Regions from separate parts of the Lactiplantibacillus kimchii genome, predicted to be linked through region 2. Evidence: a T-box and tRNA genes for the amino acid it is inferred to sense, from the RefSeq annotation. Region 2 holds a T-box; the other holds one or more tRNA genes.
What was found. A T-box is a leader RNA that pairs with one kind of tRNA and senses whether it is charged. The one in region 2 lies ahead of tyrS (tyrosine--tRNA ligase), so its partner is inferred to be a tRNA-Tyr.

Region 1 (15,674 bases), 920 kb from region 2:
CCCTTATGACCTGGGCTACACACGTGCTACAATGGATGGTACAACGAGTTGCGAACTCGCGAGAGCAAGCTAATCTCTTAAAGCCATTCTCAGTTCGGATTGTAGGCTGCAACTCGCCTACATGAAGTCGGAATCGCTAGTAATCGCGGATCAGCATGCCGCGGTGAATACGTTCCCGGGCCTTGTACACACCGCCCGTCACACCATGAGAGTTTGTAACACCCAAAGTCGGTGGGGTAACCTTCGGGAGCCAACCGCCTAAGGTGGGACAGATGATTAGGGTGAAGTCGTAACAAGGTAGCCGTAGGAGAACCTGCGGCTGGATCACCTCCTTTCTAAGGAATATTACGGAAACCTTACACATGATTGTTGAAACTTTGTTTAGTTTTGAGAGGTCTAACTCTCAATTTAATAACGCTTTTGGGCCTATAGCTCAGTTGGTGAGAGCGCACGCCTGATAAGCGTGAGGTCGATGGTTCAAGTCCATTTAGGCCCATCGAGGATTTTTTGTCCTTGCATCACTATGGGGAATTAGCTCAGCTGGGAGAGCACCTGCTTTGCAAGCAGGAGGTCAACGGTTCGATCCCGTTATTCTCCATTGGCAACTTTGGTTGTCAATGAAACTTGTTCTTTGAAAACTAGATAATATCAAATATAATTTTTCATAATTAAACCGAGAACACCGCGTTTTTTGAGTTTTTTAAAGAAGTTTTAAATCGCTAAACTCATTAATCGCATTTTCCGTTAGGAAAATGAGGTTAAGTTAACAAGGGCGCATGGTGAATGCCTTGGCACTAGGAGCCGATGAAGGACGGGACTAACACCGATATGCTTCGGGGAGCTGTACGTAAGCTATGATCCGGAGATTTCCGAATGGGGCAACCCAGCAGTTTTAATCAACTGTTACCGCTAGATGAATACATAGTCTAGTCGGAGGTAAACGCTGTGAACTGAAACATCTCATTAGCAGCAGGAATATAAAGAAATTTCGATTCCCTAAGTAGCGGCGAGCGAACGGGGAACAGCCCAAACCAGAGAGCTTGCTCTTTGGGGTTGTAGGACTGAACATTTGAGTTACCAAAACGTTTGATAGTCGAAGGATTTGGGAAAATCCGCCATAGATGGTGATAGCCCAGTAGATTAAATTAGACGTTCTCAGTTCAGGATCCTGAGTACGGCGGAACACGTGAAATTCCGTCGGAATCCGGGAGGACCATCTCCCAAGGCTAAATACTCCCTAGTGACCGATAGTGAACCAGTACCGTGAGGGAAAGGTGAAAAGCACCCCGGAAGGGGAGTGAAATAGTTCCTGAAACCATGTGCCTACAATAAGTCAGAGCGCGTTAATGCGTGATGGCGTGCCTTTTGTAGAATGAACCGGCGAGTTACGATCCCGTGCAAGGTTAAGACTTAAAAGTCGGAGCCGTAGCGAAAGCGAGTCTGAAATGGGCGTTTTTAGTACGAGGTTGTAGACCCGAAACCAGGTGACCTATCCATGTCCAGGTTGAAGGTGCGGTAAAACGCACTGGAGGACCGAACCCGTGTAAGTTGAAAATTGCTGGGATGAGGTGTGGATAGCGGTGAAATTCCAAACGAACTTGGAGATAGCTGGTTCTCTCCGAAATAGCTTTAGGGCTAGCCTCGGATGAAGGATCATGGAGGTAGAGCACTATTTGGACTAGGGGCCCGTCTTGGGTTACTGAATTCAGATAAACTCCGAATGCCATTGATTCATATCCGGGAGTCAGACGATGAGTGATAAGATCCACCGTCGAAAGGGGAACAGCCCAGATCACCAGTTAAGGTCCCTAAATGTATACTAAGTGGAAAAGGATGTGGAGTTGCACAGACAACTAGGATGTTGGCTCAGAAGCAGCCACCATTTAAAGAGTGCGTAATAGCTCACTAGTCGAGTGATTCTGCGCCGAAAATGTACCGGGGCTAAGTATACTACCGAAACTGTGGATGTGACCATTAGGTCACGTGATAGGAGAGCGTTCTAAGGGCGGTGAAGCAAGATCGTGAGGACTTGTGGAGCGCTTAGAAGTGAGAATGCCGGTATGAGTAGCGAAAGATGGGTGAGAATCCCATCCACCGAATGACTAAGGTTTCCTGGGGAAGGCTCGTCCTCCCAGGGTTAGTCGGGACCTAAGTCGAGGCCGAGAGGCGTAGACGATGGATAACAGATTGATATTTCTGTACTAGTTAAATGCGTTTGAACGATGGAGGGACGCAGTAGGCTAAGATGTGCATCCTGTTGGATTAGGATGTCCAAGCAACAAGTCTTTTGATGAGTCAAATGCTTATCAATTTAAGGACAAGTTGTGATGGGGAGCGAAATTTAGTAGCGAAGCGTCTGATGTCACACTGCCGAGAAAAGCTTCTAGTGAGTATTTAACTACCCGTACCGCAAACCAACACAGGTAGTCGAGGAGAGAATCCTAAGGTGAGCGAGTGAACTCTCGTTAAGGAACTCGGCAAAATGACCCCGTAACTTCGGGAGAAGGGGTGCTGATCGCAAGATCAGCCGCAGTGAATAGGCCCAGGCGACTGTTTATCAAAAACACAGGTCTCTGCAAAATCGTAAGATGACGTATAGGGGCTGACGCCTGCCCGGTGCTGGAAGGTTAAAAGGATGGGTTAGCTTCGGCGAAGCTCAGAATTGAAGCCCCAGTAAACGGCGGCCGTAACTATAACGGTCCTAAGGTAGCGAAATTCCTTGTCGGGTAAGTTCCGACCCGCACGAAAGGCGTAACGATCTGGGCACTGTCTCAACGAGAGACTCGGTGAAATTATATTGTCCGTGAAGATGCGGACTACCCGCGACAGGACGGAAAGACCCCATGGAGCTTTACTGTAGCTTGATATTGAGTGTTTGTACAGCTTGTACAGGATAGGTAGGAGCCATAGAAACCGGAACGCTAGTTTCGGTGGAGGCGTTGGTGGGATACTACCCTCGCTGTATGACCACTCTAACCCACACCACTTAGCGTGGTGGGAGACAGTGTCAGGTGGGCAGTTTGACTGGGGCGGTCGCCTCCTAAAGAGTAACGGAGGCGCCCAAAGGTTCCCTCAGAATGGTTGGAAATCATTCGCAGAGTGTAAAGGCACAAGGGAGCTTGACTGCGAGACAGACAGGTCGAGCAGGGACGAAAGTCGGGCTTAGTGATCCGGTGGTACCGTATGGAAGGGCCATCGCTCAACGGATAAAAGCTACCCTGGGGATAACAGGCTTATCTCCCCCAAGAGTCCACATCGACGGGGAGGTTTGGCACCTCGATGTCGGCTCATCGCATCCTGGGGCTGTAGTCGGTCCCAAGGGTTGGGCTGTTCGCCCATTAAAGCGGTACGCGAGCTGGGTTCAGAACGTCGTGAGACAGTTCGGTCCCTATCCGTCGCGGGCGTAGGAAATTTGAGAGGATCTGTCCTTAGTACGAGAGGACCGGGATGGACATACCTCTGGTGTACCAGTTGTGCCGCCAGGCGCATCGCTGGGTAGCTACGTATGGATGTGATAAACGCTGAAAGCATCTAAGTGTGAAACACACCTCGAGATGAGATTTCCCATTCCTTTATGGAAGTAAGACCCCTGAAAGATGATCAGGTAGATAGGTTAGAAGTGGCAGCACGGTGACGTGTGAAGCGGACTAATACTAATCGGTCGAGGACTTAACCAAGTAATTGGTGTTCCGGTAAGATGAAAAATACAATTTGATATTAGCTAGTTTTGAGAGCACAAGTTTCTCAATAGTGTGGCGACGATGGCAAGAAGGATACACCTGTTCCCATGTCGAACACAGAAGTTAAGCTTCTTAGCGCCGAGAGTAGTTGGGGGATCGCTCCCTGCGAGGGTAGGACGTTGCCATGCAATATTCCGACATAGCTCAGTTGGTAGAGCGCTTGACTGTTAATCAAGATGTCGACGGTTCGAGCCCGCCTGTCGGAGTGACAGTAGATGTTGGCCACAGAGTTGACATCTTTTTTCTATCATGCCGGCTTAGCTCAGTTGGTAGAGCATCGGTATCGTAAACCGAGGGTCATCAGTTCGACTCTGGTAGCCGGCACTTGTTGAGACGAGACGTGGTTCTCGTCTTTTTTGTTACCATGATCATTTTAATAGCAGGGTGATTTAGAGTTCGGGGACTTCCTGAGCTCTTTTTTAGTAGTGAAGGATTAATTGATGTGATATAGCACCCAAATTGTGGCTAATATTGGTGATGAAAGGTGACCACCATTCGGATTCTTAGGTAAGCGTTGTTACACGTTGTTGAAGTATGCCATGCTTTTGGGGACGTTTTGTAAGGCAATCCTGCCAAAAAATTGGGGGCAATAATATCAATTAAACTTTTGTTTAATTAGATAATCGGGTTGAGATTGCAATTTTACGCCGTCTTTTTTGTGAAAACAATCAGGTGTATTCTCATAGTGAATTAGAAATTAATGTCATTAAATAGTTCATAAAAGCTTCTTGAAACACTTTAATCTATTAGTTTTAGTGATTTGGCGGGCTTTTTGACTTAAATGTTATTATGAGGATGATTTTTATTTATGGGTTATAAATTAGAAGTTGATTAAATATATTGTTGAATAAGATTAAGGCTAGTATAATGGTTATTATGTTTAATTAGGAAACTATTTTTGTTTCTTTTAAACGAAGTTCAATCGGTTTTAATGACGTCTGGAGGAAATTTAATTGGATAAACAACAAAAGCTGGATCGGTCGTTTTTTGGCCAACCACGCGGTTTGCGAACGTTGTTCTTCACTGAAATGTGGGAACGATTCAGTTACTATGGGATGCGCGCACTATTAATCTTTTACATGTACTATAGTGTTGCTAAGGGTGGTCTAGGGTTCGATCAAGGGACCGCTGCATCTATTATGTCGATTTACTCAGCACTGGTTTATGTATCTAGTGTGTTCGGTGGCTTCTTAAGCGATCGTGTCTGGGGTAGTCGAAAGACGGTTTTTATTGGTGGCGTCCTAATTATGGTCGGCCATATCGTCTTGGCGACACCGTTTGGCGTTAGTGCACTATTTGTCTCAATCGCTTTAATTGTTATTGGGACTGGCTTATTAAAGCCTAATGTTTCTGATATGGTCGGACAACTTTATACGACTGAGGATTCGCGGCGCGATGCTGGTTTCAGTGTTTTCGTGTTTGGGATTAACTTGGGATCATTGGTCGCACCAATCTTGGTGGGCCGCATTGGTCTGAACGTTAACTTCCATCTAGGTTTCTCATTAGCAGCAATTGGGATGTTCTTCGGATTGTTACAGTATTACTTTGATGGTAAGAAAAATCTTAGCACCGCTAGTTTATATCCAACTGATCCGTTGGAACCAGGCGATTTAAAGAAAGTTATTCGCCGGTCCGTTCTTGGTGTTATTGGATTAGGCTTAATTTTAATTCTGATGCAATTATTACATGCCTTAACTTTGGTCAATATCATTACTTTAATTAGTGTACTGGTTATTTTAACCCCAATCGCTTACTTTACGTTGATGTTAACCTCTGAAAAGACGAATGCCGTTGAACGATCACGAGTTCGGGCTTACATCCCACTATTCATCGCTGCGGCGTTGTTCTGGGCTATTGAAGAACAAGGTTCAGCGGTCTTGGCGTTGTTTGCGGCCGATCGAACCAACTTGAACTTCGGAATTTTTCACTTAGCTGCGTCTGATTTTCAGATTCTAAATCCATTGTTCATTATGTTATATACCATTCCATTCGTGTGGTTATGGACTAAATGGGGCAAAAAGCAACCAAGTTCACCAGCCAAATTTGCAGTTGGGTTAGTCTTTGCCGGGGCTTCGTACTTAATTATGGCGATGCCGGGCGCTTTATTCGGCACAGCTGGTAAGGTTAGTCCACTTTGGTTAGTGGGTAGTTGGGCCGTCGTTGAAATTGCAGAAATGTTGATTTCACCAATTGGTTTATCAGTGACCACCAAATTGGCACCTAAGGCGTTTGCGTCACAAATGATGAGTATGTGGTTCTTAACTGATTCAGCTGGGAGTGCTTTAAATGCCCAACTGGTTCGATTCTATTCAACTAAGACTGAAGTCCCATATTTTGCGACGATTGGGATTGTAAGTATCATCTTGGGAATTATCCTATTTATGATGGTACCGATGATCAAACGCGCAATGAAGGGCGTTTTATAAGCGAATTATTTAAGCAGGTATGTTATCTTTATGATAATGTATCTTTTTTTTGGAGATGAAACGAATGATTCGGATAGCTTTTAGTAGTGATAATCATTTTGATGTTAATCGGGTGGACGTTGCAACGATGTTAGCTGCACAGGCGGATTATTTATTACGTCAACAGGTGCAATGGTATTTGATTGCTGGTGACTTGTTTAATGATTTTCAGCGAAGTCAACAGTTTGTGGTTGATTTACAGGCCAAATTAGGCACGCAGACACACGTTTTATGGGTCGCGGGAAATCATGACATGGTTCACGGCATCTCGTTTGACGGGCTTGAAACCGGTCATTTTGAAGGCTATTTGCATAACCAATATGTGGATCTGCCGAATAGCGATTGGCGAATTATAGGCAATAATGGCTGGTATGATTATCAATTTGCTGCCGCAGTGCCAGATAAGACGCTGGCTGATTTTAAAACTTGGAAACAGGCGTATTGGATTGATCGGACGATTCAGCAACCGATGAGTGATCCGGAACGTAGCGATTTAGTCCTCAAACAAGTTCAAGCACAGTTGAAATTAGCACAGGTAGCGAAAAAACGGGTCATTCTGATGACACATTTTGTCCCCCGAGCTGATTACTTGCCGAACTTGCCGACTAATCGTTTTTGGAAAATGGCCCAGGCTTTAATGGGGACACCACGATTAGGGCAGTTAGTTGAGCAATACCAAGTCGAACGCGTCTTATTTGGTCACTTACACCTGCACCCGGCGCCTAAAGTCGTGGGGGCGACCACGTATTATGATCAAGCTGTGGGTTATGGACTAAAACGAATTAATGAATGGCAAGCGACTGACTTTATTTCAGAGTGGTATCGGGACACTTTTTTGCTTAATTTACCGGAAAAATAAAAAAAGTTTGCAAAATGACTTGATTTTTTATTCAAAGTTTTGTATTCTAATATAGTTGATTGATTCATGGAGGGGTAGCGAAGTCTGGCTAAACGCGGCGGACTGTAAATCCGCTCCTTCGGGTTCGGTGGTTCAAATCCACTTCCCTCCATTTAATTATTGGGCTATAGCCAAGTGGTAAGGCAACAGGTTTTGATCCTGTCATGCGCTGGTTCGAACCCAGCTAGCCCAATCGCAGTAACCGGATAGTCGTTAATGAGAGCTGAAAAGCTTGATTTAGCGGCTTTTTTATTTTAGATGCACCAAAAGTGTGTCACGAAGTTGGATAGGCGTGTAACACGCTAATTTAGTAACTACTGCATTTAGTTGTGCCGTAGTAATGTGTAAAGAGATGGCTGGTGTGAGGCTTTAAATCAGCATGACCAAGGGGCCTCAATGCGTCACTAATGGCTGTACCGGCTACAAATACCAGTGGATAAAAAGTATGCCTAAATTCATGGATTTTTATGCGTCTTAGGTTGTAAGCGCTAAATGACGCCTAATCACAAAGCGACCAATGCATAAACCGTTAAGCCTGACATCAGCTTTTAAAAAACTGTTACACTATAAGAAGCAATCTGCTAAAAAGGGTTTTAAGCCTTAAGGGTGTCAGCTTTACAAACCAGTGGGAGCTTTGTAAGATAAAATGAACGGTTATGATAAGGAGCGAATAAAATGAAAATTGGATTTATTGGAGCCGGTAATATGGGCCGGGCAATTATTGAGGGCTGGCTTAAAATGCAGGCGGTAGCACCAACCGATATCTATCTGCATAGTGCGCATGCCGACAGTTACGGTCCCTATGCTAAGGCGAAAGGCTTACGGGCGTTGGATTCTAATCTAGCGGTCGCTGAGGCGGCTGATGTGATTGTGTTGGCAGTTAAGCCTAATATTGCGTTAGACGTGCTCAAAAGCGTACAACCGGCTATTACGGCGGATAAATGGGTCATTACGATGAGTTCTGGGCTAGATTTAGCAGATTATCGAGCAGCGGTTGGCAACTTGCCAATCTTACGTATCATGCCAAATGTGAATGTGGCGATTGGCGCTGGTATGACTGCTTTAGTCGGTAACGATACGTTGACTGCGGCGCAATATGCCAGTGGACAACAATTATTTGATGCAATTGGTCAAACCAGTGCCGTGGCTGAAAAAGATTTTAGTACTTTTGCAGCGTTAGCAGGGAGTTCGCCAGCGTATGTCTACTTCTTCATTGATGCGATGGCCCGGGCAGGGGTTAAGCATGGCTTGGACAAGGCCACGGCGACTAAAATTGCTGCGCAAGCGACCTTGGGTAGTGCCCAGATGGTCTTAGACTCCGATAAAGTGCCATTTGAATTGGTAGATCAAGTCTCATCACCAGGTGGTACGACGGTTGCTGGGTTATTAGCTATGGAAGAAGCCGGGTTTATGACAGCGGTCGTTAAAGGCATTGATGCGACGATTGCCAAGGAACTTGGGATTAACTAAGGTTATTGAGATTGGATTGATCAACCCACTTTTATGGTTGCATGTTTGGTCTATACCGATTATAATATAACCAGTAAATCCTAGGAGGAATAGTTCATGAGCAAAGTGTTAAAACATGCGATCATCTATACCGGTTTAGAAAAGATTGATGACGGTTATATTCGTTTCGGCAAAGAAATCGAAGCGGTTGGTTCGATGGACGATTATGTTGCACAACCAGATGATGACATTGAATTTGTTAGCGGGAAGACAATTATCCCTGGCTTTATTGATGTTCACAGTCATGGTGGCTATAGTTTTGATGCCATGGATGGTGACCCAGCTGAAATTAATGAAATGGTCAACGATATGGTGGCACGCGAAGGGATTACGTCATATTTCTGTACGACGATGACCCAGTCAAATGAAAACTTAGATCATTCGATGGCCGGGATTAATGCCGCTGCTAAAGAAAACCCAGTTATTCAAGGGGTTCATTTGGAAGGACCATTTATTTCAGCTAGCTTTAAAGGTGCACAACCGGAAGAATACATTAAGAATCCTAATGTGGCTTTATTAGATAACTGGAATAAATTATCGGGCGGGCGCGTTAAGCTAATTACTTATGCGCCGGAAGATCCTGGGTCGCGTGAATTTGAAAAGTATTGCTTGGAAAATGGCATTGTGCCTTCAGTTGGTCACAGTAATGCAACTCGTGCCCAATTGCTTGCAAGTAAAGCGACCCATGTCACTCATTTATACAATGCACAACGTGAATTTAAGCACCGCGAACCTGGTGTAACCGGGCATGCCATGCTTGAAAATAACATGTATTGTGAATTGATTTGTGACGGGTTCCATATTGTTCCTGACATGATTAAACTTGCTTATGAACAAAAAGGCGTCGATCGGATTGAATTGGTTACTGATTCGATGCGTGCGAAGGGCGAACCCGATGGTATCAGTGAATTAGGCGGCCAAAAGGTTATCGTTAAAGATGGTCAAGCGCGTTTGGAAGCTGGTAACTTAGCTGGTTCTGTGTTAACTTATATCAACGCCTTTAAGAATGTCCAAAAGTTCACTGGTTGTGGGATTGCGGAAGCCGTTAAGATGTCATCCGTTAACCAAGCTGAGGAATTTAAGCTCACGAAAAAAGGGACGTTGGAAGCTGGCAAAGATGCGGATCTTAACATCTTAGATGCTAATCAAGATTTGGTCGCTACTTATAGTTACGGTCAAAAAGCTGTTAAATAAATTAATTAGAAGTAAGGGATGAGGACCGTGAGTTCGCCAATTTATATTCAAATTCACAACCAAATTAAACAAGCCATTGAGGCCGGTCGGTGGGCGGTCGGTGACCGAATTCCATCTGAACGGGAGTTGGCCAATAAGTTTGATGTGAGTCGCATGACCTTGCGTCAAGCCATTCAGACTTTGGTTGATGAGGGAATACTGGAGCGGCGAGTCGGCGCTGGCACCTTTGTTGCTAACCAAAAAGTGCAGGAAAAAATGTCAGGAGTGACTAGCTTTACCGATTTAATGCTAGCTCAGGGCAAGGTCCCGTCCAGTAAAACGATTTCATATCATGTGACGAGTCCGTCCTTATCCGAAAGTGAAAAGTTAGCTTTAGAACCTAACGAACAGGTTTTACGGATGGAACGGATTCGGTACGGTGATGACTTACCGATTTGTTTTGAAGTCGCAACGGTGCCCGAACGTTTAGTCAAACAATTTACTAAGGATGAGGTCACGAGTTCGTTGTATCGAACGTTGGAAGCCAAAGCGGGGTTTGTCCCTGGTAAGGCGCAACAGACAGTTTCAGCGATGTCGGCTTCAGAACGGATTGCGGAGTTTTTATCTGTTCGGCGCGGGGATGCGTTGTTGCGCTTACGGCAAATTTCGTATTTACAAACGGGTGAACCGTTTGAATATGTGCGGACTCAATACGTGGGCAATCGGTTTGAATTTTATCTAGAAAAATAGACTAGTCTAAAAGCAGGATCTGAGATAAAAGCGCTCAGGTCCTGTTTTAGCGTTGATTAGTGCTGACGGGCAATTTTTTTAACGAGGCGTAAATAGCGTGGTAACACGAGCATCCGTTTGAAACGACTGGGCTCTTTGAGTAACCGATAAAGCCATTCAATATGATGCTGTTGCCAGAATTTTGGTGCTCGCTTAACGGCGCCAGCTAACACGTCAAAGCTCCCACCAACGCCCATCCAAAGGCCATCAACCCGGTGGCGATAGGTGGCGATGAAGACCTCTTGTTTGGGAAAGCCCGTTGCTACCAGAATCATATCAGGACGGGCCGCAACTAACTGGTCAACAACAGCCGCTTCATCGGTATAATAACCGTCGATTGCGCCTGCAATCACTAGTTGTGGGTAGCGTGCAGTAACTTTAGCGACAACCTGTTCTAAAACGGCTGGTTTAGCGCCTAACAAAAAGACGCGTTGATGATGTTTGGCACCCCAAGTTAATAAACTTAATAATGTATCGTAGCCAGTAATTCGTTCAGGCAGCGGGGTTCCTAAGATTTTGGCACCCTGAATGACCCCAATGCCATCGGGGGTGATATAGTCGGCCTGAGTCAAGATGCGCTGATAGTCCGGGTGTTCGCGAGCATACATAAGAATTTCCGGATTAGCGGTGACCACAAACCGATTGCGGTGCTGTAAGATATCTTGTTGTAATTGTGCTTGAAAAGCGACGTTTGTCGTCTTAATGAACGAAACGTTTAAAATGGTGACGGTGTCAAAAGGTGCTGACATAAGAGGCCTCACTTTCTAATCCTAATTAGAGTATAGTTAAATCATGAATTTCTGCAACTTTTTCAGGTGCTAACATTCATTAGTTTTTAAAAGAATGCTAAAATAGGCTTAACTTATTTGTAAAGTCGCTTACAACTTACGAAATGGAGAATTGGACGCATGACTCAAATATATCCGGATGATAGTTTAACCTTGCATACGGATGCTTACCAGATTAACATGATGCAAACTTATTGGGAACAAGGGATTCATAACAAGCACGCTGTTTTTGAGGTCTTTTTCCGTAAAATGCCGTTCCAAAATGGGTACGCAATTTTTGCGGGCTTGGAACGAGTGGTTAAGTATATCAATAATCTTCACTTTACGGCGACTGATATCGCTTATTTGCGTGAAGCCGAAGATTATTCTGAAGGCTTTTTAGCTTATTTACAAGACTTTAAATTTGATGCGACGATTCGCTCCGCTCGTGAAGGAGATCTCGTCTTTAATAATGAACCCGTGATGCAAGTTGAAGGGCCCCTAGCGACCTGTCAATTAATTGAAACGGCTTTGTTGAATATTATCAATTACCAAACTTTGATTGCGACCAAGGCCGCCCGTATTAAGTCGGTTGTGGGTGAGGATGGTTTATTGGAGTTTGGGACGCGGCGGGCCCAAGAATTTGATGCAGCAATTTGGGGCACCCGGGCAGCGTACATCGGCGGCTTTGATGCGACTAGTAATGTGCGTGCGGGTAAAATTTTTGGAATTCCAATTAGTGGGACGCATGCCCACGCGTTAGTTCAAACTTACCGTAATGATTATGCGGCCTTTAAAGCTTATGCCGAGACCCATCACGATTGTGTCTTCTTAGTGGATACGTATGATACGTTACGCAGCGGGGTTCCGAGTGCGATTAAAGTGGCTAAAGAAATGGGCGACCGGATTAATTTCCAAGGTGTCCGGATTGATAGTGGGGATATGGCGTACTTATCCAAGCGCGTGCGCGAACAATTGGATCAAGCTGGTTTCCCAGATGCCAAGATTTATGCCTCAAATGATTTAGATGAAAAAACGATTCAAAACTTGAAGATGCAAGGTGCCAAAATTAGTGTCTGGGGGGTTGGAACCAAGCTGATTACGGCGTTTGACCAACCAGCACTCGGGGCGGTTTATAAGATGGTCTCCATTGAAGATGACCAGCATCAGATGGTTGATACGATTAAGTTATCGAATAATGCGGAAAAGGTTTCGACGCCTGGTCGCAAACAGATTTGGCGGATTACGAAGCGGGCGGATGGTAAATCAGAAGGCGATTATGTCACCTTGTCGGATGAAGATCCACGCGATGAAGCGTCTATCTATATGTTCCATCCTAGTTACACTTATATCAACAAAACGGTGAGTGATTTTGATGCACGGCCCGTGTTAGTGCCTATTTATGACCAAGGAAAACAAGTCTATCAATTGCCTGAGTTGGCGGCGATTAAGCAATATGCTTATGATAGCTTGGATTCGTTATGGGATGAATACAAGCGTGACTTAAATCCGCAAGATTATCCAGTGGATTTATCACAAAAACTTTACGATCATAAAATGAACATCATTCATTCAGTCCGTGACTGGGTGAGTCAAAAAGACTATTAGGAGGAATTTAGCCGATGCGGTCATTACAAACTGAAATTATTAAGGCACTCCACGTTGCCCCCCAGATCGATCCCGAAACCGAAATTCGTCGGAGTATTGATTTTTTGAAAGCGTATCTCAAAAAGAATTCATTCTTGACAAGTTACGTTTTAGGAATTTCGGGTGGCCAAGACTCCACGCTAGCCGGCAAATTGACCCAAATGGCCATTGACGAGATGCGTACGGAAACGGGTAATCCTGATTATCAATTTATTGCGGTTCGGTTACCTTATGGCGATCAGGCGGATGAATCGGATGCGATGGCGGCGATTGATTTTATGCAGGCCGACGTGGTTGACCGTGTTGATATTCAACCGGCAACGGATGCGATGGTTGAGGCTTTAGAGGCCAATTCACTAACAATTCATGATTTTAACAAAGGGAACATTAAAGCTCGGCAACGAATGATTGTGCAATATGGGATTGCCGGTGAAACTCACGGCGTTGTTGTGGGTACGGATCATGCCGCTGAAGCAGTCACAGGCTTTTACACGAAATATGGTGATGGTGGCGCTGACGTGGTGCCTTTATATCGCTTAAATAAACGGCAAGGGCGCGCGATGTTGGCTTATTTACAAGCGCCTAAACACCTTTACGAAAAGGTCCCAACGGCTGACTTGGAAGATGATCGCCCCGCTTTACCAGACGAAGTCGCGTTAGGGGTGCATTATGATGAGATTGATGATTATTTAGAAGGCCGAGCGATTGCGCCTGCTGCCGCTGAAAAGATTGAGGCGTGGTATTTAAAGACTGCGCACAAGCGGCACGCCGCAATTAATGTCTTTGACGATTTTTGGAAATAAAGATGACTTATGGTTATTAGTAGACAATGGTCCAGTTATTCGCTATACTGATGCTACAATCATAAGGGAGTAACTAGCAGATTATCTGCGGCAACGTCGTCAACAAGAAGCCAATCCGGTGTTGTCTTAAATAGTGAGACTTATGTATGTCACATTTTGCGTGCATACATGAGTCTCATTTTCTATACCAAGAAGATGAGGCTCAGATGCGAGGAGGAGATTTTATGTCAAAAGCAACACCGATTTATCAGCAGTCGTTAGCAACGATTTATCAGCATTTGCAAACCAACGACCAAGGTCTGAGCCAAGTCGAGGTGGACGCCCGCCTGGAAAAATACGGCCATAATGCGTTGAATCAACAAAAAACAACGTCATTATTGCAAAAATTCATTGCCCAGTTTAAAGATTTTATGATTATTGTCTTACTGGTGGCCGCATTAATTGCAGCCTTTACGGGTGAAGGCGTGGACGCTATCATCATTTTATTAGTGGTCGTATTGAATGCCGTCTTTGGCGTGTTCCAAGAATCCAAAGCTGAAGAAGCGATTAATGCGTTAAAAGAGATGGCGGCCCCGGATGCAACTGTCTTGCGCGATCAAGCCTTAACAACGGTCAAAAGCGATGAACTAGTTCCCGGTGATATTGTGTCATTAGAAGCTGGTGACATTGTACCAGCAGATTTACGGTTATTGACCAGTGCCTCGCTAAAAGTTGAAGAAGCCGCTTTGACTGGAGAATCAGTCCCGGTTGAGAAGCAAGCAGTGACGTTGACCGCGGCGGACTTAGCTATTGGCGACCGGGTCAATATGGCCTATATGAACAGTAACGTGACGTATGGTCGCAGCACCGGGATCGTAGTTGCGACTGGGATGCAGACCGAGGTTGGTCGGATTGCCGGGATGATTGAAGCGGCTGACGAGACGACCACACCATTGCAAGACAATTTAACGCAATTAGGAAAATCATTAACCATTTTGATTTTAATTATTGCCGCTGTTGTGTTTGGTGTCGGCATGTTGCGGGGCAGCGAAAGTCTGATCAATATGCTGCTAACGGCCATCTCGCTAGCCGTTGCAGCGATTCCCGAAGGCTTACCAGCCATTGTGACCATTACCTTAGCGCTGGGCACCCAACGGATGGCGAAACGCCATGCGTTAGTTCGTAAACTTCCCGCCGTTGAGACGCTTGGCAGTACCGATATTATTGCGTCAGATAAGACTGGGACGTTAACTCAGAATAAAATGACGGTTGAAAAGTTAGTTGTTAACCAAGCATTAGTTGACGCCCGGACGACTCATTTAGCGCCAGCCAGTCATTTGGCACAAGTGATGATTTTAAGTAATGATACAAAAATTATGGCTGATGGGTTAGCCGGTGATCCGACCGAAACGGCATTAGTACAGTATCAGTTAGATCAGGATTATCCGGTTGATCAACTCTTAAAAGACCGGCCACGGGTGAATGAAGTGCCCTTTGATTCTGAACGTAAATTGATGTCAACGGTGCACCCATTACCGAATGGTCAATTCTTAGTGGCCGTTAAAGGGGCGCCAGATGAATTATTAAAACGGGTTACGGCGATTGAAAACAATGAACAAGTCAGTCCCTTGACGGCAACTATGCGTGATCAAATTTTAGCGACTAACCATCAGTTAGCGACACAAGCATTGCGTGTCTTAGCATTTGCCTATAAGATTATTGACGAAATTCCGGCAACGGTTGATTCTATGACTTTAGAAAATGAGTTGATTTTTGCTGGTATGGTCGGCATGATTGATCCAGAACGGCCAGAAGTTGAACAAGCGGTGGCTGAAGCCAAGTCAGCCGGGATTCGCCCATTAATGATTACGGGTGATCATCGTGATACCGCCGAAGCAATTGCA
Region 2 (15,674 bases):
GCAGCTTGGACCTATTGGATCGTTCACATTCCTTATTTGGCCCAAAAACCACAGGGGATTTTGATTGCCTTTAGTTGGTTATTCAGAGGAAACGGTAATTTTGTTAACAGCACCCCGGCGATTGTCGTCCAAAGTATTTGTTTAGTGCTATTCTTATTCTTCCTTTGGATTGCCTCCCTCGGTTTAACAACCCTTAAACGCATTGGTAGTGTGGCTGGGACTGGGATGTTCATCATGTCAATCTTGTTCATTATTCTTGCGGTCTCAGCACCATTGATGACTAAGTCAACAGTTCAAACACCGGACATGTTATCTTTCAAGTCTTATCTACCGAAATTTGATTTTGCTTATTTCACAACTGTCTCAATGTTAGTCTTTGCGGTTGGTGGTTCCGAAAAAATTTCGCCATACGTTAATAAGACTAAAAATCCAGGCCGCGAATTTCCACTTGGCATGTTAGTGCTAGCTGGAATGGTTGCCGTTTGTGCCCTACTAGGATCATTTGCGATGGGGATTCTCTTCAACGCTAAACATATTCCTTCAGATTTGATGGCCAATGGTGCTTACTACGCGTTCCAACGGCTTGGTTCCTTCTACCATGTTGGCAATCTCTTTATGATTCTATATGCCATTGCCAATGTCTTGGCTCAAGTTTCGGCGTTAGCCTTCTCAATTGATGCGCCTTTAAAGATTTTATTAGGTGACGCTGATCCTGAATTCATTCCGAAAAAATTAAGTAAAATGAATAAGAAAGATGTGCCGGTAAACGGCTACATCATGACTGGTGTTTTAGTTAGTATTTTAATTATCATTCCTGCTTTAGGGATTGGTAATATGAATGAGTTATATAACTGGTTACTAAACCTAAATTCCGTCGTCATGCCAATGCGTTACCTCTGGGTCTTCTTAGCTTATATCTTATTAAATCAACATTTAAAAGAGTTTAAGAGTGATTACATGTTCTTAAAGAATCCAATGGTTGGTAAGCTAGTTGGGGCTTGGTGCTTCTTATTCACCGCCTTCGCTTGTATCTTAGGGATGGTGCCTAAGACAACCTCACTAGCTGACAATCCTAGTAGCTGGTGGTTCCAATTATCCTTAAACATTGCAACTCCGATTATCTTTGTCGCCTTAGGCATGATTCTCCCAATGATTGCCCGTCGTCATCGGACTGCTTAATATCGAGCACCCAAAAGACTGAGTCATTAACTGGCTCAGCCTTTTTTTATCCCTTTATTACTCCTCAATAGTGGTCAAAGACGATTAAAAGTTCAATTTTTATACTTTAATTCGATTTAGGTTTATTATCTTTATGTAGATATAGATTGACTAATGCTATAATTAATTTCATACAATTAATTACTTAACCAAGGACTTCGACTATAGGGAGGATACAGAATGAACGGATCGCCTAAAATGCTAGATGATTTTCTAAAATATTATGCTACCGTCTTCAATTATATGGATGACTACATCGCTGAACCAATCAATCGCTATCATCTCACGTTTGACGCTTTTTTAATTATGCATGAAATAGGCACTAGCACAACGCCCTTATTACTCATGGACATTGCGGAAAGCCACCACGTCTCTCGTAGTGCCATTTCACGTCAAATTAGCATTCTATTGAAATACAACTATGTTTATCAGGTTGCTAAACCAACTGACCGTCGTAAAAAGATTTTATTACTAACTGAACAAGGCCAGCGTATTGATCAGCAGCTGATTGATGATCTCCAAGATATCTTTGATGTCTGGGTCAATCGGTTAGGTGCTGAGCGCGTTGTTTCAATGCTGGCGCTCCTACACGACTTTAATCAAGAAGTTATTCAGCCACAACACAAACGTTAGGACAACGTGCTAACTGCCCATTGTCGTTGACGCTAACACTTTCAAAAAAATAAGCGAGTCACAATCGTGAACACCGCCAGTAATCCTTTCCTGATGTTACTGGCTAGGATACCGTACAAGTCACGATTAAGACCCGCTTATTTTATTGTCTCGTTGGCAATGGCGCCATTAACAGCCGTTTAGCAGATTTGAACTGCCGACCTCTTCCTTACCATGGAAGTGCTCTACCTGCTGAGCTAAAACGGCAAAATCCCTCTTGAATAGTATACCAAAGCTTAAATTCAATTGTAATCCTAAGCATAAAAAAAGGAACCGAATTAATCGATTCCTTCGTTTGCATGGCAACGTCCTACCCTCGCAGGGAGCGATCCCCCAACTACTCTCGGCGCTAAGAAGCTTAACTTCTGTGTTCGACATGGGAACAGGTGTATCCTTCTTGCCATCGTCGCCACACTATTGAGAAACTTGTGCTCTCAAAACTAGCTAATATCAAATTGTATTTTTCATCTTACCGGAACACCAATTACTTGGTTAAGTCCTCGACCGATTAGTATTAGTCCGCTTCACACGTCACCGTGCTGCCACTTCTAACCTATCTACCTGATCATCTTTCAGGGGTCTTACTTCCATAAAGGAATGGGAAATCTCATCTCGAGGTGTGTTTCACACTTAGATGCTTTCAGCGTTTATCACATCCATACGTAGCTACCCAGCGATGCGCCTGGCGGCACAACTGGTACACCAGAGGTATGTCCATCCCGGTCCTCTCGTACTAAGGACAGATCCTCTCAAATTTCCTACGCCCGCGACGGATAGGGACCGAACTGTCTCACGACGTTCTGAACCCAGCTCGCGTACCGCTTTAATGGGCGAACAGCCCAACCCTTGGGACCGACTACAGCCCCAGGATGCGATGAGCCGACATCGAGGTGCCAAACCTCCCCGTCGATGTGGACTCTTGGGGGAGATAAGCCTGTTATCCCCAGGGTAGCTTTTATCCGTTGAGCGATGGCCCTTCCATACGGTACCACCGGATCACTAAGCCCGACTTTCGTCCCTGCTCGACCTGTCTGTCTCGCAGTCAAGCTCCCTTGTGCCTTTACACTCTGCGAATGATTTCCAACCATTCTGAGGGAACCTTTGGGCGCCTCCGTTACTCTTTAGGAGGCGACCGCCCCAGTCAAACTGCCCACCTGACACTGTCTCCCACCACGCTAAGTGGTGTGGGTTAGAGTGGTCATACAGCGAGGGTAGTATCCCACCAACGCCTCCACCGAAACTAGCGTTCCGGTTTCTATGGCTCCTACCTATCCTGTACAAGCTGTACAAACACTCAATATCAAGCTACAGTAAAGCTCCATGGGGTCTTTCCGTCCTGTCGCGGGTAGTCCGCATCTTCACGGACAATATAATTTCACCGAGTCTCTCGTTGAGACAGTGCCCAGATCGTTACGCCTTTCGTGCGGGTCGGAACTTACCCGACAAGGAATTTCGCTACCTTAGGACCGTTATAGTTACGGCCGCCGTTTACTGGGGCTTCAATTCTGAGCTTCGCCGAAGCTAACCCATCCTTTTAACCTTCCAGCACCGGGCAGGCGTCAGCCCCTATACGTCATCTTACGATTTTGCAGAGACCTGTGTTTTTGATAAACAGTCGCCTGGGCCTATTCACTGCGGCTGATCTTGCGATCAGCACCCCTTCTCCCGAAGTTACGGGGTCATTTTGCCGAGTTCCTTAACGAGAGTTCACTCGCTCACCTTAGGATTCTCTCCTCGACTACCTGTGTTGGTTTGCGGTACGGGTAGTTAAATACTCACTAGAAGCTTTTCTCGGCAGTGTGACATCAGACGCTTCGCTACTAAATTTCGCTCCCCATCACAACTTGTCCTTAAATTGATAAGCATTTGACTCATCAAAAGACTTGTTGCTTGGACATCCTAATCCAACAGGATGCACATCTTAGCCTACTGCGTCCCTCCATCGTTCAAACGCATTTAACTAGTACAGAAATATCAATCTGTTATCCATCGTCTACGCCTCTCGGCCTCGACTTAGGTCCCGACTAACCCTGGGAGGACGAGCCTTCCCCAGGAAACCTTAGTCATTCGGTGGATGGGATTCTCACCCATCTTTCGCTACTCATACCGGCATTCTCACTTCTAAGCGCTCCACAAGTCCTCACGATCTTGCTTCACCGCCCTTAGAACGCTCTCCTATCACGTGACCTAATGGTCACATCCACAGTTTCGGTAGTATACTTAGCCCCGGTACATTTTCGGCGCAGAATCACTCGACTAGTGAGCTATTACGCACTCTTTAAATGGTGGCTGCTTCTGAGCCAACATCCTAGTTGTCTGTGCAACTCCACATCCTTTTCCACTTAGTATACATTTAGGGACCTTAACTGGTGATCTGGGCTGTTCCCCTTTCGACGGTGGATCTTATCACTCATCGTCTGACTCCCGGATATGAATCAATGGCATTCGGAGTTTATCTGAATTCAGTAACCCAAGACGGGCCCCTAGTCCAAATAGTGCTCTACCTCCATGATCCTTCATCCGAGGCTAGCCCTAAAGCTATTTCGGAGAGAACCAGCTATCTCCAAGTTCGTTTGGAATTTCACCGCTATCCACACCTCATCCCAGCAATTTTCAACTTACACGGGTTCGGTCCTCCAGTGCGTTTTACCGCACCTTCAACCTGGACATGGATAGGTCACCTGGTTTCGGGTCTACAACCTCGTACTAAAAACGCCCATTTCAGACTCGCTTTCGCTACGGCTCCGACTTTTAAGTCTTAACCTTGCACGGGATCGTAACTCGCCGGTTCATTCTACAAAAGGCACGCCATCACGCATTAACGCGCTCTGACTTATTGTAGGCACATGGTTTCAGGAACTATTTCACTCCCCTTCCGGGGTGCTTTTCACCTTTCCCTCACGGTACTGGTTCACTATCGGTCACTAGGGAGTATTTAGCCTTGGGAGATGGTCCTCCCGGATTCCGACGGAATTTCACGTGTTCCGCCGTACTCAGGATCCTGAACTGAGAACGTTTAATTTAATCTACTGGGCTATCACCATCTATGGCGGATTTTCCCAAATCCTTCGACTATCAAACGTTTTGGTAACTCAAATGTTCAGTCCTACAACCCCAAAGAGCAAGCTCTCTGGTTTGGGCTGTTCCCCGTTCGCTCGCCGCTACTTAGGGAATCGAAATTTCTTTATATTCCTGCTGCTAATGAGATGTTTCAGTTCACAGCGTTTACCTCCGACTAGACTATATATTCATCTAGCGGTAACAGTTGATTAAAACTGCTGGGTTGCCCCATTCGGAAATCTCCGGATCATAGCTTACGTACAGCTCCCCGAAGCATATCGGTGTTAGTCCCGTCCTTCATCGGCTCCTAGTGCCAAGGCATTCACCATGCGCCCTTGTTAACTTAACCTCATTTTCCTAACGGAAAATGCGATTAATGAGTTTAGCGATTTAAAACTTCTTTAAAAAACTCAAAAAACGCGGTGTTCTCGGTTTAATTATGAAAAATTATATTTGATATTATCTAGTTTTCAAAGAACAAGTTTGAGAGTTAGACCTCTCAAAACTAAACAAAGTTTCAACAATCATGTGTAAGGTTTCCGTAATATTCCTTAGAAAGGAGGTGATCCAGCCGCAGGTTCTCCTACGGCTACCTTGTTACGACTTCACCCTAATCATCTGTCCCACCTTAGGCGGTTGGCTCCCGAAGGTTACCCCACCGACTTTGGGTGTTACAAACTCTCATGGTGTGACGGGCGGTGTGTACAAGGCCCGGGAACGTATTCACCGCGGCATGCTGATCCGCGATTACTAGCGATTCCGACTTCATGTAGGCGAGTTGCAGCCTACAATCCGAACTGAGAATGGCTTTAAGAGATTAGCTTGCTCTCGCGAGTTCGCAACTCGTTGTACCATCCATTGTAGCACGTGTGTAGCCCAGGTCATAAGGGGCATGATGATTTGACGTCATCCCCACCTTCCTCCGGTTTGTCACCGGCAGTCTCACCAGAGTGCCCAACTTAATGCTGGCAACTGATAATAAGGGTTGCGCTCGTTGCGGGACTTAACCCAACATCTCACGACACGAGCTGACGACAACCATGCACCACCTGTATCCATGTCCCCGAAGGGAACGTCTAATCTCTTAGATTTGCATAGTATGTCAAGACCTGGTAAGGTTCTTCGCGTAGCTTCGAATTAAACCACATGCTCCACCGCTTGTGCGGGCCCCCGTCAATTCCTTTGAGTTTCAGTCTTGCGACCGTACTCCCCAGGCGGAATGCTTAATGCGTTAGCTGCAGCACTGAAGGGCGGAAACCCTCCAACACTTAGCATTCATCGTTTACGGTATGGACTACCAGGGTATCTAATCCTGTTTGCTACCCATACTTTCGAGCCTCAGCGTCAGTTACAGACCAGACAGCCGCCTTCGCCACTGGTGTTCTTCCATATATCTACGCATTTCACCGCTACACATGGAGTTCCACTGTCCTCTTCTGCACTCAAGTTTCCCAGTTTCCGATGCACTTCTTCGGTTGAGCCGAAGGCTTTCACATCAGACTTAAAAAACCGCCTGCGCTCGCTTTACGCCCAATAAATCCGGATAACGCTTGCCACCTACGTATTACCGCGGCTGCTGGCACGTAGTTAGCCGTGGCTTTCTGGTTAAATACCGTCAATACCTGAACAGTTACTCTCAGATATGTTCTTCTTTAACAACAGAGTTTTACGAGCCGAAACCCTTCTTCACTCACGCGGCGTTGCTCCATCAGACTTTCGTCCATTGTGGAAGATTCCCTACTGCTGCCTCCCGTAGGAGTTTGGGCCGTGTCTCAGTCCCAATGTGGCCGATTACCCTCTCAGGTCGGCTACGTATCATTGCCATGGTGAGCCGTTACCCCACCATCTAGCTAATACGCCGCGGGACCATCCAAAAGTGATAGCCGAAGCCATCTTTCAAACTCAGACCATGCGGTCCGAGTTGTTATGCGGTATTAGCATCTGTTTCCAGGTGTTATCCCCCACTTCTGGGCAGGTTTCCCACGTGTTACTCACCAGTTCGCCACTCACTCAAATGCTACATCACTCAGGTGCAAGCACCGTCATTCAATAGCCAGAGTTCGTTCGACTTGCATGTATTAGGCACGCCGCCAGCGTTCATCCTGAGCCAGGATCAAACTCTCAAATTAATGATGAGTTCTAAAAAAGCTCATTTAGTACTTGATTTAAAAATTGTTTGTTTACGAATTGACTTCGCAAATGTTTGCTACCAATTCAAGAATTGATAGACCCTACACATTTGATTTGTCGAAACTTTGTTCAGTTTTCAAAGGTCTAATTTGTTGGTTGATTACCTCAACGCAACTTAATTATCTTAACATCTTGATTTCTTTTTGTCAACTTCTTTTTTTAATAGAATTAACAATCTCAAGCTGTTTGTTGCCGTTGTGACAACAGGAATAATCATATCAATTACTGAAGCAGTTGTCAACAACTAATTTCAATATTTTTTTGTATTCCTTGTCGCCGTAGCAGCAACGTGTACTAATATACCAACCACAGCTGAAACTGTCAACAACTTTTTACTTCTTTTTTCAAAAAGGTGAAAAAAGCAGACAACATGGTCATCTATTTTCATGACATTGGCCAGCGTCATCGCCTTTTTTCACGCTGCCGTTCACCAACTAATCGCTAAAGCTTCTATATAAAGACATAAAAAACGACTACCATTTAACTGATAGTCGTGACCCGCTCTGATGACTTTAATTAAATTGCGTTTTAACGCGGTCCTTAAGCCGTAACACAATCGGATAGGCAATTGCACCACCAACCACCGCTTGAATCGCATTGGTCGGCACGCCGGCTAAACCGGTTGGCAACGCATATAAAATAGTATCGGAAATAAAATACCCGATGACCATGACGACACCACCAATCGCAATCGCCATGAATTGACGCCCCTTGGATTGATCAGCCCCAAACTGACCAACTAAAAAGCCCTCTAACCCATGCACGATGAGCGAAAATAGCATGTATTGCGAATAACCAGACAACAAGTCTAATAAGAACCCGCTGGCACCGCCAACAATTGCACCGCCGCGACGACCGAACAATAAGGCCGCAATGAAAATTCCAGCATCACATAAGTTGATGTTACCATGCGTCATTGGTACTGGAATAATAAACCACATCGAAATGACAACTGTTACCGCAATCAGCAAGCCCAACATTGCAACTAAACGTGTCGAAAACTTAGTTTGCTTCTTCCCTGACATCTCTAAACCATCCCCTCTAGTAGCCGTACTTAACCTAACAATGTGTATTCTCTAATCTAGCTCTCATTTTACTACAATTATTTGAAAATGCTACTACGGGTGCGACTGACAAACAAAAATCTGGCTACCAACTAGTGGCGTCAGATTTTCATCAGTCTTACTATTATTATTTAACGCGTGCTAAGAAGTACCGCTTCTTCCCTCGACGTACAATCACGAATTTGCCATCAAAAGCAGTCGCTGGATCAATCACAGCATCAACATCCGTAATTTTCTCACCATTAATGCGAATTGCGCCATTTTTTAAATCTTCACGAGCTTGACGTCGCGAAGGTTCAAACTTGGTTGCATCAACTAGCCATAGCACAATATTCTGCTTTTCGACTGACACTTCAGCTGAAGGTACGCCTTTAAATCCTTGTTCAATCTCAGCCACATTCAAGTTTTGAACATCACCAGTGAATAAGGCGTTGGTGATATTTTGTGCTTCTGCAACGGCCGCTTTCCCATGCACAAATTCAGTGACACATTCTGCTAACCGCCGTTGGGCTTCCCGCTTACCAGGTGCCAACTTGACCTTTTCAGCTAAATCATCAATTTCAGCATGACTTAAGAATGTGAAATACTTCAAATATTTAACGACATCCCGGTCATCTTGGTTAATCCAAAATTGGTAAAATTCATAAGGTGACGTGCGTTCTGGATCTAGCCAAACGGCCCCACCCGCAGTCTTACCGAATTTTGTCCCATCTGCTTTGAGCAATAGTGGAATCGTCAAGCCATAGACTTTGGTTTCATTGCCTTCTAACCGATGAATCAGATCCGTTCCGGCCGTGATATTCCCCCATTGATCAGCACCACCAATTTGTAATTGGACGTGGGCTTCACGGTATAAATGTAAGAAATCAACCGATTGTAGGATTTGGTAGGTAAATTCGGTATACGAAATTCCAACTTCTAGCCGACTAGCAACGACTTCTTTATTCAGCATCGTATTCACACTAAATAACTTGCCGTAATCCCGCAAAAAGTCGAGCAATGAGATTTTAGATAACCAGTCATAATTATTTACAATCGTAAAGTTATCATCATTACCAAACAACTTGTGCATTTGCGCACTCAAAGCCGCTTCATTATGGTTAACTTGCGCCATCGTTTGTAAAACCCGTTCTGAATTCTTACCGGATGGGTCCCCAATGGCACCCGTCCCACCACCAACTAACACATAAGGATGATGACCAGCTAACTGGAACCGTTTCAAAATCATAAACGGAATCAAATGGCCGATATGCATGCTATCACCAGTTGGATCAATCCCACAATATAACGCCACAGCTTCATTAGTTGCGAGTTCTTTTAATCCAGCTTCATCCGTTTGCTGATTAATCGCACCACGCCATTTTAAATCATCAATAATATTCATTTGTATTCCTCCTAAAGTATGGTCCGAAAAACAAAAAAACTCGTCCTGTTATTAAACAGGGACGAGTTTTTCCGCGTTACCACCCAAGTTATCACTAAAAAGTGATCGCTCATTTATTGATAACGAAATAATCCGGCCGATTGGCAACTCACTCTATGTAATTCATCATTAACCACAGCTCGGTTCACACCACCCACCGAGTCGCTTAACTGTTGGATCAATGACTACTTATTAGAGATCACCGCTTTTTATATTACTCATATCATAAGCACTCCGTTACCAAATGTCAATCATGGTGACGTTGCCGCATGGCGAGGCTCAGTGCCCCTAAATTCACAATAATCAAAACTAATAAGAAAACTAAGGCCACCGTAGACCCCAAAGCTGTCCGCCGAGCTAGCGACCCACTAGTCTGAGTTTGAACTAACGTGATAATCGCCGAAACGACTGACGTTCCCGTGGCGCCGGCAAATTGTTGTAAGGTATTAAACATCGCATTCCCATCCGCTTGTAAATCGAAACTCAATTGCCCTAACCCACTCGTCATTGTATTACCCATGGTTAATCCCATGCCAATCATTAATAAAATATAAAGTACAGCAATTAAGGGACCGTTAAGTTGTAACCCTAGCCCAGTAAACAACGCCACAGCAATTACTAAAATCGTCGCCCCCGTTAAGATGGGTTTAGCCGCCCCAAACCGATCCAACAACCGACCGCCTAAAGGGGCAAAACCGGCCCCAATCGCGGCACCGGGTAACACAAACAACCCGGCCAACAAAGCACTCTTCCCATTAACCAACTGGATATAGTTCGGTAAGATAAAGGCTAATCCGAGCGCATTCATCTGCACTAAAAAGAACCCTAATAAGTGCCAATTAAAAGCGGTCACTTTAAAAATCTGCAACCTAATTAGCGGCTGGGCCGACTGCTTAGTCCGCTTGATAAACCCAACTACGCCTAAAATCCCGACTAATAAGAGACCACTGACCATCAATGGTTGCTCACTAAAATTCTGTAAATTACTAAAAGCTAACGTGAATCCAACAAAAATGACCATCACCAATCCCCAAGCTAAGCCATCAAAGCTGGCCTTGGTAGTCGGCTGGGCTTGGCGAATAGACCCTAACCCTAAGATGAGTGACAACACTAGCAATGGCAACAATAAAATAAAAATCCAGTGCCAATTCAAACTGCTAACGACCAGCCCACCAAAAGTCGGTCCTAACGCCGGCGCAATCGCAGTAATTAACGTCCCAATTCCCATCAAAGTCCCACGTTGTTCATCCGGCACCCAATCCAAAATAATATTAAACATCAGTGGTAATGCAATCCCAGTCCCAAGGCCTTGTACAAGTCGACCGCTGACCAAGACGCCAAAGTTCGGCGCCAGCGCATCAATCACTAGTCCCGCCATAAAAAGTAAGTTGGCCGTTACAAATAACGTCTTAGTTTTAAAGCGTCGTTTTAAAAACGACGAAATCGGCACAATAATGGCAACCACTAATAAATAAGCCGTCGTTAACCATTGAACCGTTGCGGTATTAATCGAAAACTCGCGCATTAAAACTGGGAACGTAATATTCATCGCCGTTTCCACCACGACCCCACAAAACGACAATAACCCAGCCGCAATCACGGCCATAATCAATCTTGCATCACATTTTTTAGTCATCTTATCAACTCCACTTAATAGTAGTTCGTGTTCGAACTAATTGTTTATTTTAGCACAATTAAGCGATAAAACCAGCATTAATTAACAATTGACTTCTGGATTTTACTGCCTTACAATGCCAATTAGTACGTAATCGAACTACCAATGGAGATGACCGCATGCAACATTCAATCGGGATTGCAATCAAAAAAGCCAATAACGCACTAGCCCGTGATTCAGACCATTTTGCAAAAAAAATAGGCCTGACCGGTATGCAAATCAGTACCATCAACTATATTGCCGACCACGAAAACACCCAAGATATTTTCCAACAAGATTTAGAACACGAATTCAATATCCGTAAAGCAACCGCCTCCAGTCTGGTCACCACCATGGTCGCTAACGAATTATTGATTCGCGTACCGGCTACCGAAGATGCCCGATACAAGCGCTTGCTCCTAACGCCCAAAGCCCGTCAGTTAGCCACAGTTATCGCTGCTTTTTTTGCTGAAAGTGAACAGCGCATTAAGACCTTATTGGGCGCTAGTACCGCGACAACCTACACTGATTTAACTAAGCTTAGCCAGGCTTTTACCACTGCCCCAACGCCAAAAAAAGGCCCCCAACAAACACATGAGCCAACCGTTAGCTAGTTTGACATCCGTAGATCATCGCTTTAGACCAAAAAGATTGCAACCAGAATTCACAAAATTCTGGTTGCAATCTTTTTGGTCTAATCCTATTTTTGAGCTGTTGCGGCGATTTTTAGAACCGTATTAGCTTGTTGGCCCTGAACTTGTGAAACTTGATCTGAGTTCTGCCATTTAACACTATTGGCTTCACCAGATTGTGGTTGGTTATAAACAGTCACGGAACCAGAAGTAGCACCTTGAGTCGTTAAACTTTGTTGTTTAATTTGCGAATTAACTTTATTCGCAAATTTAGTTGGGTTTTGTACGACATCTTGGGTATTAGCAACCGTGGTGACGGACCAATTGCCGGTATTCCAGTGCACATATAACCGGCCCATTGTGCCTTGCACCGTCGCTGTCGTTCCAGAATTCAACTTAACCGTATCACCTTGCGTATTTGCTAAATAATCTACTTTATTTTGCGCAACACTACTATTATCGTAGTCAGTTTGCTTATATGTAGCCGTTTTAGAACTCGTCCCCGCTTTAACATAGCTAACGCTATAGTTAGATTTGGTTCCGCTTGCTGCGGTGGCTTTAACGGTTTGGTCAGTCGCCTTAACAGTCGTTGGCGCTGTTGTGTCACTAACCGTCGTCACATTATTTGAAGCTGCATGTAACACATGGTCAACGGATGGTGCGGCCACTAATCCAATGACTAACGCCCCGGTGGCCGTAAAAATTCCTGATTTAACTTTTTGCTTAAAATCCATGAAGAAACTTCCTCCTTGTTTTGTTCCCACTCGCTAACTGTCTCCGTCCTAAGCAACCTTTTAACTTAATCACCATAGGCCGAAACACTTAACGTTTATTTTACCATTTTTATATTCTAAAATAATAATTTTTTTAACTTTCCCTATCATAGGCCTATTTTTCTTTAAAAAGGCGTCATTTAGTTTTCATTTAAGTTACAGATATTTCAAGAAATTAAAAAAGTCCACGATAGTCAGTCGCGAACTCTCCTTTTGATGGTGCTTGATTTACTTGGTCGTCCAATTACTAGCATCCGGTAGTCAGTCGCATGCCGTTAGACGTTTAGCGCTTAATCATGGAAGAAATACTGCGTGGGCACTTTAAAATCATCATGTAATTTTTGAACTTCCACAATGCTCCAATTTGAACGCCCATGTAATTTATTCCAAACCGTATTGACACTACGATCAATCGAGTCGGCTAAATCTTGTTGCGTAATATGGTTCTGCTTAAAGTAAGCCAATAATAAGACATCATTGTCGGGTTTCATTTGAACTCCTCCTTTATTTCCCCCATATAGGGATATTACACCATTTTATCGCTTTCATCAATATATAACTGTGAAAAATCACAGTAATTTGTGATTACAACTAAAAAAACACCCAGAAATCTTTTTTCCCGGGCGTTTTTTGCGCAATAGTTACTATTAAATTAATGGGTTGACGTTAATACAACGGCTTGTTTACCCATTTGCTTATACGCCGCTGCAAAATCAGTCCAACTAACGGCTTGTTGTTTCTGTCCATATGGATTATTAATATAAATTAATTTTTTTGTCCGATTAAAGCCCACAATCACAACACTATGCATGTCATAAGTGATCTTTACTGGCCCCTGTGGGGTTTGCCACGTTTGCATGCTAGTCACCGGCGCAAAAGTCACCGTTGTAATCGTCCAAACCGGGCGTCCAGCTTCAAGCTGTTGAATGATGGCCGCAAAACTTGAGCCAGTCAAATCTTTAACTTTACTTGTCTGCGTCTTCGCTAGCTTATAGATAGGGCCATGGTAAACCCCTAATCCCGGATTATCGCCAGAAATATCGCCGACAAAACCCGCATTCGGATTACCGTGATCACCATTATCATAAGTCAACGGCACACTCGGTAGTTGTGCCGCCAATTGGTTTTTAGTGATATTGAGATGATTATAATTCAACATCATAGTCAATGATGTGACTTCACAACCATTATATAACCGGGGCGCCGTCATTTGATTAATCAAAGGCACATTGAGTTTCACTTGATTAACCGTTTTGGGTGCCTTAGTAGCCGGCTTAGTTTTAGACTTCGTCGTTTGACTAGTCGTGAAAGAGGCATCAATCCAATCAGAAGCTTGAGTCACGGAAAAACCAACAACCCCCACTACTAACACCACAATAACCCCAACCGACCAACTTCGACGTCGATTCATATGTCTTGGCATTTTATTTTCATCCATTTCTGTCATTTAACTTGCTTATCCTTAGCCATGATACCATTAAATAATTGAGAAAAGAATTAAATTAACCAGTAATTATTTAAGCGGTTAGTGACCAAGTTGCCCCCGTCGTTAAATAATCCTTCAATGGCAGTGATCGCCGGGTTGGCATCGCGGTTGCCCAGCTAGCACTCATCTGCTGTGTATAGATTGCGGTATCCATCGCCTGCGTACCTTCGACCAAAGTAAAATCCAGCTGACTTTGCTGTAATAGTTGTTCGACTAAGTGCAAGGCCCGTAGTTGTTGGCGTTGCTGATGCGTCTGATACCATTTAATGGGTTGTTGCACTAAGGATAAGACACTCTGCGGACTAGTCAAAACAATTTGTTTAATTCCCCGTGCGTGCATTGCCGTGATTAATGCCCGGGTTTGTGGCACTAATTGTTGCGGCGTTAATTGGGCTAAGACTAACGGTTGCCCCGCCATCGCTTGGCTCAAACTGGCCACATCCGTTAATTCTCCTGCGATAAAGTGCGTCGTGCTAGGCCAATTTGACCGCGTCGTTGCTGGTGCATAGACGGTCAACTGTGCCATTGATAAGTGACGAACCGTCGTCAAAATGGCTTGGGCTTGCTGGGCATCCAAAGCCCCCACTGCTAAAATAGATTGCATCTGCCAACTTCCTCTCATTAAGTTAATGTTATGAGTTTACTAGCTTCTAGTAGGTCGAAGGCAAGCCCGTTACGTCATTTTTTATAAAATTTTGGTGGCATCGGTTGCAATTTGATTTATGATAATAATGTCAACTAACTTTCAGACTCGTTTTAAAACTAATTAATGAGGTGTCGCCATGGCGTTGTTGTTTTATTCCCTATCTTTAATTTCTGGTTATTACGAAATGATTATTTTATCACTGACTTTTCGTGAATATTTCACCTGGAAACTGGGACTGACTTGGGCTGGGTTAATTACCCTTTGCAATTTGTTCGGTCAAGTTGCGACTGCCCAGTGGCCGCAAGTCCCCTTAGTCTTCTTTTGGATTTTACCAATCACACTTGCCAATATGATTATGAGTGCCCGCCTACTCTACACGAAATGGATTTTAATGTTACCGATTGTCTTATTTTTAAATGCTTTCAAGCGCTTAATCGGTGGCTTATCCGGTAGCTTTTTGAAATGGCTAACGTCATCCGATGTTCAAATGCGACTCCGGCAAATTGTTGATTTAAACTTAACCGCCAATTTAAATATTTTCGGCGCCATGCTCATCGGGCTACCTATCGTGATTATTATCGGCTTCATTGCTCACCACTGGGTCATCAAAATGGCGGCAACTGACTTTTTCCAACATGCGCAGATCGATCGAAATGATTATCTCTTGGTCTTATTATTCTACGCCCTCTATATCCTAGCGTATGACTATGCTTTAAATCTTTCCGTTGTCTTGCAAACCTATGTGGCCGTGGCCTCCAGCATTATTTTCGGCATTATTAGTTTTTATCTAGTTAGCAGTAAAAATAGTCGTTTAACTGATGCACAGCTCCTAAGTGAAGTGTCTAACTATAATCAA

Region 1: it has a tRNA-Tyr gene. The T-box ahead of tyrS (tyrosine--tRNA ligase) is inferred to sense a tRNA for this amino acid. The anticodon was not compared.

The regions. Positions count from the first base shown of each region.
Region 1 is NZ_CP027194.1:2,061,027-2,076,700, forward strand. Features, by position in the region: rRNA gene C5Z26_RS09960 (16S ribosomal RNA) at 1-335, shown strand, start outside; tRNA gene C5Z26_RS09965 (tRNA-Ile) at 423-496, shown strand; tRNA gene C5Z26_RS09970 (tRNA-Ala) at 526-598, shown strand; rRNA gene C5Z26_RS09975 (23S ribosomal RNA) at 757-3,677, shown strand; rRNA gene rrf (5S ribosomal RNA) at 3,752-3,868, shown strand; tRNA gene C5Z26_RS09985 (tRNA-Asn) at 3,874-3,946, shown strand; tRNA gene C5Z26_RS09990 (tRNA-Thr) at 3,992-4,064, shown strand; gene C5Z26_RS09995 (peptide MFS transporter) at 4,694-6,166, shown strand; gene C5Z26_RS10000 (metallophosphoesterase) at 6,231-7,064, shown strand; tRNA gene C5Z26_RS10005 (tRNA-Tyr) at 7,133-7,215, shown strand; tRNA gene C5Z26_RS10010 (tRNA-Gln) at 7,225-7,296, shown strand; gene proC (pyrroline-5-carboxylate reductase) at 7,779-8,573, shown strand; gene nagA (N-acetylglucosamine-6-phosphate deacetylase) at 8,670-9,806, shown strand; gene C5Z26_RS10025 (GntR family transcriptional regulator) at 9,834-10,535, shown strand; gene C5Z26_RS10030 (WecB/TagA/CpsF family glycosyltransferase) at 10,592-11,323, opposite strand; gene C5Z26_RS10035 (nicotinate phosphoribosyltransferase) at 11,483-12,949, shown strand; gene nadE (NAD(+) synthase) at 12,964-13,791, shown strand; gene C5Z26_RS10045 (cation-translocating P-type ATPase) at 14,016-15,674, shown strand, end outside.
Region 2 is NZ_CP027194.1:1,140,017-1,155,690, forward strand. Features, by position in the region: gene C5Z26_RS05735 (amino acid permease) at 1-1,179, shown strand, start outside; gene C5Z26_RS05740 (MarR family winged helix-turn-helix transcriptional regulator) at 1,399-1,851, shown strand; tRNA gene C5Z26_RS05745 (tRNA-Thr) at 2,025-2,097, opposite strand; rRNA gene rrf (5S ribosomal RNA) at 2,188-2,304, opposite strand; rRNA gene C5Z26_RS05755 (23S ribosomal RNA) at 2,379-5,299, opposite strand; rRNA gene C5Z26_RS05760 (16S ribosomal RNA) at 5,506-7,079, opposite strand; gene C5Z26_RS05765 (ECF transporter S component) at 7,653-8,165, opposite strand; gene tyrS (tyrosine--tRNA ligase) at 8,332-9,588, opposite strand; T-box leader at 9,643-9,839, opposite strand; gene C5Z26_RS05775 (MFS transporter) at 9,875-11,263, opposite strand; gene C5Z26_RS05780 (MarR family winged helix-turn-helix transcriptional regulator) at 11,422-11,895, shown strand; gene C5Z26_RS05785 (hypothetical protein) at 11,982-12,647, opposite strand; gene C5Z26_RS05790 (helix-turn-helix domain-containing protein) at 12,977-13,177, opposite strand; gene C5Z26_RS05795 (C39 family peptidase) at 13,339-14,109, opposite strand; gene C5Z26_RS05800 (NAD(P)H-binding protein) at 14,204-14,776, opposite strand; gene C5Z26_RS05805 (sensor histidine kinase) at 14,955-15,674, shown strand, end outside.